Archangium primigenium: one gene and its partner. The protein of the gene in region 1 interacts with the protein of each later gene in a pairwise test. Links are inferred from orthologs where the notes say so. Each region holds a gene or a part of one and is shown in the gene's direction. Other genes may lie near its edges.

Region 1 (3,230 bases):
GCCTGCGTGTCCGGGTCGTGCAGCCCGAGGCCCGTGTCGACCCGCACCACGGCGCGCACGGCGCCCGGCCCCTGGGCCTTCACCCGCAGGCCGGACACCTCGCGGGCGGGGGGCGAGAACACGCCGCTCAGCGCGCCGTTCTTGCGCCAGGAGGGGTCCTGCTCCAGGCGCGACAGCTCCACGCCCGGGGCGTCCTGGTGATCGAAGGCGGCACTGCCCGTGGTGGGGCCGAGGAGCCGATCGGGCGTGAGCGGGACGTGCGCGGCGGACGGGGCCTCGGCGGCGAGCCAGTCGCGCGCGGGCACGGCGCCCTGGACCGCGGCGGCGCGGATCAGGGCAGAGGGCAGCAGGCCCGCGCGCGCGCAGATCGGCCCGAGCTCGCCGAGCAAGGTCCGCGAGGCCTCGGACAGCGGCCCCTCGTCGAGCGCGGCGGGGGCCAGGAGGCTCTGGGCGACCTCACTGCAGGCCTCGGGCATGCCCGGGCCGGCGCGCTCCAGGTGCCAGCGGGGGCTGGCGAGGGGCGACTGGCCGGTCGCGCTCACGGCCATCACCGTGCGCACCACGGCGCTCGCGCAGGGGTTGAGCCCGGCGGGGCAGCGTTGACACAGCGTGTCCAGCAGCTCGCGCAGGGGCTGGGGGCCGGCGTCGCCTAGGGGGGCTCGGGCATCCAGGGCCACCCCCAGCTCACAGGCCCGGGCGGGAAGGGTGGGACACGCATCGAGTTCTCGCCGGGCGGTGGTCCAGGCGGTGGCGCCCTGGGGGTCGCGCAGGGCGCCTTGCAGGGCGCGCTCCAGGGTGGGACAGGCCGACGCGGCCGGGGCGGGCGCACGTGCCTGCTCCGGGGGCGGGGGGGCGGCGGGCTTGGGTTCGCGGTGGGCGATGACGTACAGGCGCACGAAGGCCAGGAGGGCGAGCGCCATGAGGAGGAGGGTCCGGCGGGGGAAGCGGCGCACGTGCAAACTCCTTGATTCCAGCCAGGAGGGGTGGTTATCAGCGCCGCGTGGTTCCATCCACCCCGGAGGCATTCTTTGGCTGAGACTTTCGACGTGGTGATCATCGGTTCGGGCCCCGGTGGTTATGTCGGTGCGATCCGTGCCGCGCAGCTCGGCCTGAAGACGGCGCTCATCGAGAAGGACAAGCGCCTGGGCGGCACCTGCCTTCACCGCGGCTGCATCCCCACCAAGTCCCTGCTGTGGAGCGCCGCGCTGCTGCACCACATCCAGGAGGCGGCGGACTTCGGCATCGAGGTGCCCAAGCCGGTGGTGAACTGGGCCAAGGTCCAGGAGCACAAGCAGAAGGTGGTCACCAAGGGTGCCAATGGCATCGACTACCTGATGAAGAAGAACAAGATCACCGTCATCAAGGGCCACGGCCGCATCGCCGGCAAGGGCAAGGTCGAGGTCACGGCCGAGGACGGGTCCAAGCAGGCGCTGGACACCAAGAACATCATCGTGGCCACGGGCTCGGTGCCCAAGTCGCTGCCCAACGTGAAGGTGGACCACGAGCGCGTGCTCAACAGCGACTCCATCCTCACGCTCGACCGCATCCCCAAGAGCCTCATCGTCATCGGCGCGGGCGCGGTGGGCTGTGAGTTCGCCTCGGTGTTCAACCACATGGGCAGCCAGGTGGCCATCGTGGAGTACCTGCCCAACATCCTCCCCATCGAGGACGCGGACATCTCCAAGGAGATGGAGAAGCAGTTCAAGAAGCGCAAGATCGACCTGCACACCGGCGCCAAGGTGGAGTCGGTGGAGAACACCGGCTCGGGCGCCAGGCTCACCATGACGGTGGGCGGCGAGACGCGCACCATCGAGGCCGAGTACGTCCTGTCGGCCGTGGGCCGCGCGCCCGTGAGCGAGGACATCGGCCTGCAGCACACGTCCATCAAGGCCGAGCGCGGCTACATCAAGACGGACACGATGATGCGCACGACCGAGCCGGGCGTGTACGCCATCGGCGACGTCATCCCCACCGCGATGCTCGCCCACGTGGCCAGCGCCGAGGCGGTGCTGGCCGTGGAGCACATCGCCGGCAAGAACCCCGCGCCCATCAACTACGACCTGACGCCGTCGGCCACCTACTGCTACCCCGAGGTCGCCTCCGTGGGCCTCACGGAGAAGAAGGCCAAGGAGCGCGGCTACGACGTGAAGACGGGCGTGTTCCCGTTCTCCGCCGTCACCAAGGCCTCCATCTCCAACGAGGGCATCGGCCTGGTGAAGGTCGTGTCCGACAAGAAGTACGACGAGGTGCTCGGCATCCACATGGTGGGCCCTCACGCCACGGAGCTGCTCGCCGAGGCCTGCGTCGCGCTGCGCCTGGAGATCACCACCGAAGAGCTCGCGCACACCATGCACGCGCACCCGACGCTCTCGGAGATCGTGAAGGAGGGCGCCGAGGCCACCCTCGGTCACCCCATCCACATCTAACCGGCGCGTCCAGTCCTTCTGATTCAGCCCAGGCCGTCCGGGAGACTCCTCCCGGGCGGCCTTCGCCTGTCCGGGGCTCGCCCGCCCGGGGGGGAAGGGGGCCTGAATCGAGACACGGGGCTGCCCGCGCGGAGCGGACGCGTTAGAACAGGGACGTGCATTCCCCCGTGGGGGTGTGACGACATATCGCGTCACGGCTTCCCGCTTGACCCTCCTTTCGCCCCAACCGTAGAAGGCCCGCGACCCATGGCGACTCCCGATCGTTTCCCCCTGCCCCAAGTCTCCGAGTCCACCCGGAAGCCCGAGTGGTTGAAGGTGCGCCTGCCGCACGGGGAAGGGTACGAGCGGGTGAAGGCCATCGTGCGCCGCACGAAGCTGTCCACGGTGTGCGAGGAAGCGCGCTGCCCGAACATCGCCGAGTGTTGGGGCGGAGGCACCGCCACGGTGATGCTCATGGGCGAGGTGTGCACGCGCGCCTGCCGCTTCTGCCACGTGAAGGTGGGCGCGCCGCCGCCGTTGGATCCCATGGAGCCCATCCACCTGGCCCAAGCCGTCAAGGAGATGGACCTGGAGTACATCGTGGTCACCTCGGTGAACCGCGATGACCGGCCGGACGGGGGCGCGAGCCACTTCGCCTCGGCCATCCGCGAGCTGCGCCAGCACTCGCCCCGGACGATCGTCGAGGTGCTCATCCCCGACTTCAAGGGCGTGGAGCAGGACCTGGCCACCGTGGCCGAGGCGCGCCCGCACGTGGTGGCCCACAACGTGGAAACCGTCGAGCGGCTCACCCCCAAGGTGCGCGAC
Region 2 (3,309 bases), 4.6 Mb from region 1 along the record:
GGCTTCCATGTCCACCCGGTGGTGGAGCGCACGGTGCTCAAGAAGCGCCAGACCATGCTCCAGACGGAGGAGATCCAGTGGGGCGAGGGCGAGACGCTCGCCTACGCCACGCTCGTCTCCGAGGGCTACCCGGTGCGCCTGAGCGGCCAGGACTGCGAGCGCGGCACGTTCAGCCACCGCCACGCGGTGCTCAACGACGTGAAGACGGGCGCCAAGTACTCGCCCCTGGATCAGTTCGCCACCGGCAAGGCGCGCTTCACCGTGCTCAACAGCCCGCTGTCGGAGATGGGCGTGCTCGGCTTCGAGTACGGCTACAGCCTGGACGTGCCGGACGGCCTCACGCTCTGGGAGGCGCAGTTCGGTGACTTCGCCAACGGCGCGCAGATCATCATCGACCAGTTCATCGCCGCGGGCGAGAGCAAGTGGCGGCGGCTCAGCGGCCTCACGCTCCTGCTGCCCCACGGCTACGAGGGCCAGGGCCCCGAGCACTCCAGCGCCCGGCTCGAGCGCTTCCTGAGCCTGAGCGCCGAGGACAACATCCAGGTCGTCTACCCCACCACGCCCGCGCAGATCTTCCACCTCTTGCGCCGGCAGATCCTCCGCCCGCTGCGCAAGCCGCTCGTGATCATGTCGCCCAAGAGCCTGCTGCGCCGCCCCGAGGCGGTGAGCAAGCTGGAGGAGCTGGCCAGCGGGGGCTTCCAGGAGGTCATCCTGGACAAGGTGAAGCCCGAGGGCGTCACGCGGCTGCTCCTGTGCTCGGGCAAGGTCTATTACGACCTGGTCAAGGCGCGCGACGAGAAGAAGGACGAGTCCATCGCCATCGTGCGCGTGGAGCAGCTCTTCCCCTTCCCGTTCGAGGAGCTCGCGGCCCTGGTGGGCAAGATGCCCCAGCTCGCCGAGCTGTACTGGGTCCAGGAGGAGCCGCGCAACTCGGGCGCCTGGCACTTCATCTTCCCCCGCCTGCACGACCTGATCGCCACGCGCGGCCAGGCCCCCGTGAAGGTGGGCTACATCGGACGCGCGGAAGCGGCGAGTCCCGCGACCGGATTCCTGCAGACGCACAACCTCGAGCAGCAGCTCATCGTGGAGGAAGCCATCCTCCGAGGAACCAAGAATGGCCGTTGAATTGAAAGTCCCGCCCCTGGGCGAGTCCATCACTGAAGCCGTCGTCGGGAAGTGGAACAAGAAGCAGGGCGAGACGGTGGCCGCCGACGAGCCCATCGTCGTGCTGGAGACCGACAAGGTCACCATCGACGTGCCCGCTCCCGCCGCCGGCGCCATCTCCGCCATCGCCTTCAAGGAGGGCGACAAGGTGCGCGTGGGCGACGTGCTGGGCACCATCGAGGCCGGGGGCGCCAGCGCGCCCGCGTCCAAGCCCGCCGCCGCGGCCGAGTCGGCTCCGGCCGCCAGCGCCGCGTCCAGCGCCTCGGCCGACGCGCGCATCACGCCCACCGCCCGGAAGATCGTGGAGGAGAACAAGCTGGACGTGAGCCAGCTCAAGGGCACCGGCGCCGGAGGCCGCATCACCAAGGAGGACGCGCTGGGTCAGCTCAACCGCCCCGCCGAGCCCTCCGCGCCCGCCCCCGCGCCCCGGCCCGCCGCGCCGCCCGCCCCCTCCGGTCCCCGCCCGCGCGCCGACCGCGAGGAGCGCGTGAAGATGACGCCCCTGCGCCGCCGCGTGGCCGAGCGTCTGCTGCAGGCCCAGTCCAACGCCGCCATCCTCACCACCTTCAACGAGGTGGACATGGGCGAGGTGATGGACCTGCGCAAGCAGTACAACGAGAAGTTCCAGGCCAAGCACGGCGTGAAGCTCGGCTTCATGAGCCTGTTCGTGCGCGCGGCCATCGAGGCGCTCAAGACCTTCCCCCAGGTCAACGCGGAGATCGACGGCGAGGACGTCATCTTCAAGCGCTACTACGACATCGGCGTGGCCGTCAGCGGCTCGCGCGGACTCGTGGTGCCCGTGCTGCGCGATGCCGACAGCCTGTCGCTCGCGGACATGGAGAAGAAGATCGGCGACTTCGGCACCCGCGCGCGCAACGACAAGCTCACCATCAACGAGCTGCAGGGCGGCACCTTCACCATCTCCAACGGGGGCACCTTCGGCTCGATGCTCTCCACCCCCATCCTCAACCCGCCCCAGACGGGCATCCTGGGGATGCACAACATCGTGGAGCGCCCGGTGGCCCGCAACGGCCAGGTCGTCATCCGGCCCATCATGTACCTGGCGCTCTCCTACGATCACCGCCTCATCGACGGGCGCGAGGCCGTGCAGTTCCTCGTGCGCATCAAGGACTGCATCGAGGATCCCACCCGGCTCCTGCTGGAAATTTGAAGCCCTGCTAAACCGTCAAAGTGGGGAAAACGCGTGAGCCGACTGGACAGCCGGTCGGCCAAGCGCCTACAACTCCATCATCGTCACCCGACGGACGGGGGACGGGACGACGAGCCGGTCTCCGGGTCGGCTCCTGACGAGGAAGAGCAGCATGGCTATCGGCACCGTGAAGTGGTTCAACGACGCGAAGGGCTTTGGCTTCATCACGCAGGAGGAAGGTGGCGAGGACGTGTTCTGCCACCACACCGCCATCAACATGGACGGCTTCCGCACCCTGCAGGAAGGTCAGCGGGTGGAGTTCGAGGTCGCCCGCGGGCCCAAGGGCCTGCAGGCCCAGAACGTGCGCGCCACCTGATGCGTCGTTTCACCGCTTCGCGGTGAGCTGAAGCACGGAAGGCCCGGCGACTCCCGAAACGGAGTGCCGGGCCTTCTGCTTTGCGGGGCCCCTTCAAGGGGCCCCTAGCAGGCGCTCGCTCAGGGCCGCAGGTGGCGCTTGAAGTGGTTCATCACCCACTCGTACTGCCGCTGGGTGATGAGGGGGTCGGGCACCATGTGGGTGAGGCCACTCAGGGGCAGCAGCTCGTGGTACTTGCCGGCGCGGAAGAGCGCGTCGGACAGCTTGAGCGTGTGGAAGAAGTAGACGTTGTCGTCCGCGGTGCCGTGGATGAGCAAGAGCGGGGAGATGGAGCGCGCCGGATCGCTCGCGTAGGTGAGCAGCGAGCTCTTCGCGTAGGCCTCGGGGTCCGTCTGGGGCAGGCGCAGGTAGCGCTCGGTGTAGTGGGTGTCGTAGTCGAGCCAGTCCACCACGGGCGCGCCCGCCACGGCCGCCTTGAAGACGTCCGACCCCTTGAGCGCGGCGAGCGCGGCCATGTAGCCGCCGAAGCTCCAGCCCTCGATGCCCACGCGGGAGAGGTCTACCTCGGGCACCTCGGCGGCGAGCGCCTGGATGCCCGCGGCCTGGTCCTCCAGCGTCA

Evidence for each region.
Region 2: the proteins of lpdA (region 1) and odhB interact in binary tests that used the Escherichia coli proteins (3 or more experiments, as listed by UniProt). The link is inferred for Archangium primigenium from one-to-one orthologs.

The regions. Positions count from the first base shown.
Region 1 is NZ_JADWYI010000001.1:6,844,839-6,848,068, reverse strand. Bases 308-3,227 are described here. They hold lpdA (dihydrolipoyl dehydrogenase), read left to right. Parts: upstream 308-1,028; coding sequence 1,029-2,426; downstream 2,427-3,227. Other genes in these bases: lipA (lipoyl synthase), read left to right, coding at 2,673-3,227; I3V78_RS27940 (hypothetical protein), read right to left, coding at 308-953. In the rest of the region: more of I3V78_RS27940, read right to left, coding at 1-307; more of lipA, read left to right, coding at 3,228-3,230. UniProt on the Escherichia coli protein: Lipoamide dehydrogenase is a component of the glycine cleavage system as well as of the alpha-ketoacid dehydrogenase complexes.
Region 2 is NZ_JADWYI010000001.1:2,268,339-2,271,647, reverse strand. What follows is about bases 226-3,224. They hold odhB (2-oxoglutarate dehydrogenase complex dihydrolipoyllysine-residue succinyltransferase), read left to right. Parts: upstream 226-1,114; coding sequence 1,115-2,335; downstream 2,336-3,224. Other genes in these bases: I3V78_RS09640 (S9 family peptidase), read right to left, coding at 2,810-3,224; I3V78_RS09645 (cold-shock protein), read left to right, coding at 2,487-2,690; I3V78_RS09655 (2-oxoglutarate dehydrogenase E1 component), read left to right, coding at 226-1,125. Outside these bases: more of I3V78_RS09655, read left to right, coding at 1-225; more of I3V78_RS09640, read right to left, coding at 3,225-3,309. UniProt on the Escherichia coli protein: E2 component of the 2-oxoglutarate dehydrogenase (OGDH) complex which catalyzes the second step in the conversion of 2-oxoglutarate to succinyl-CoA and CO(2).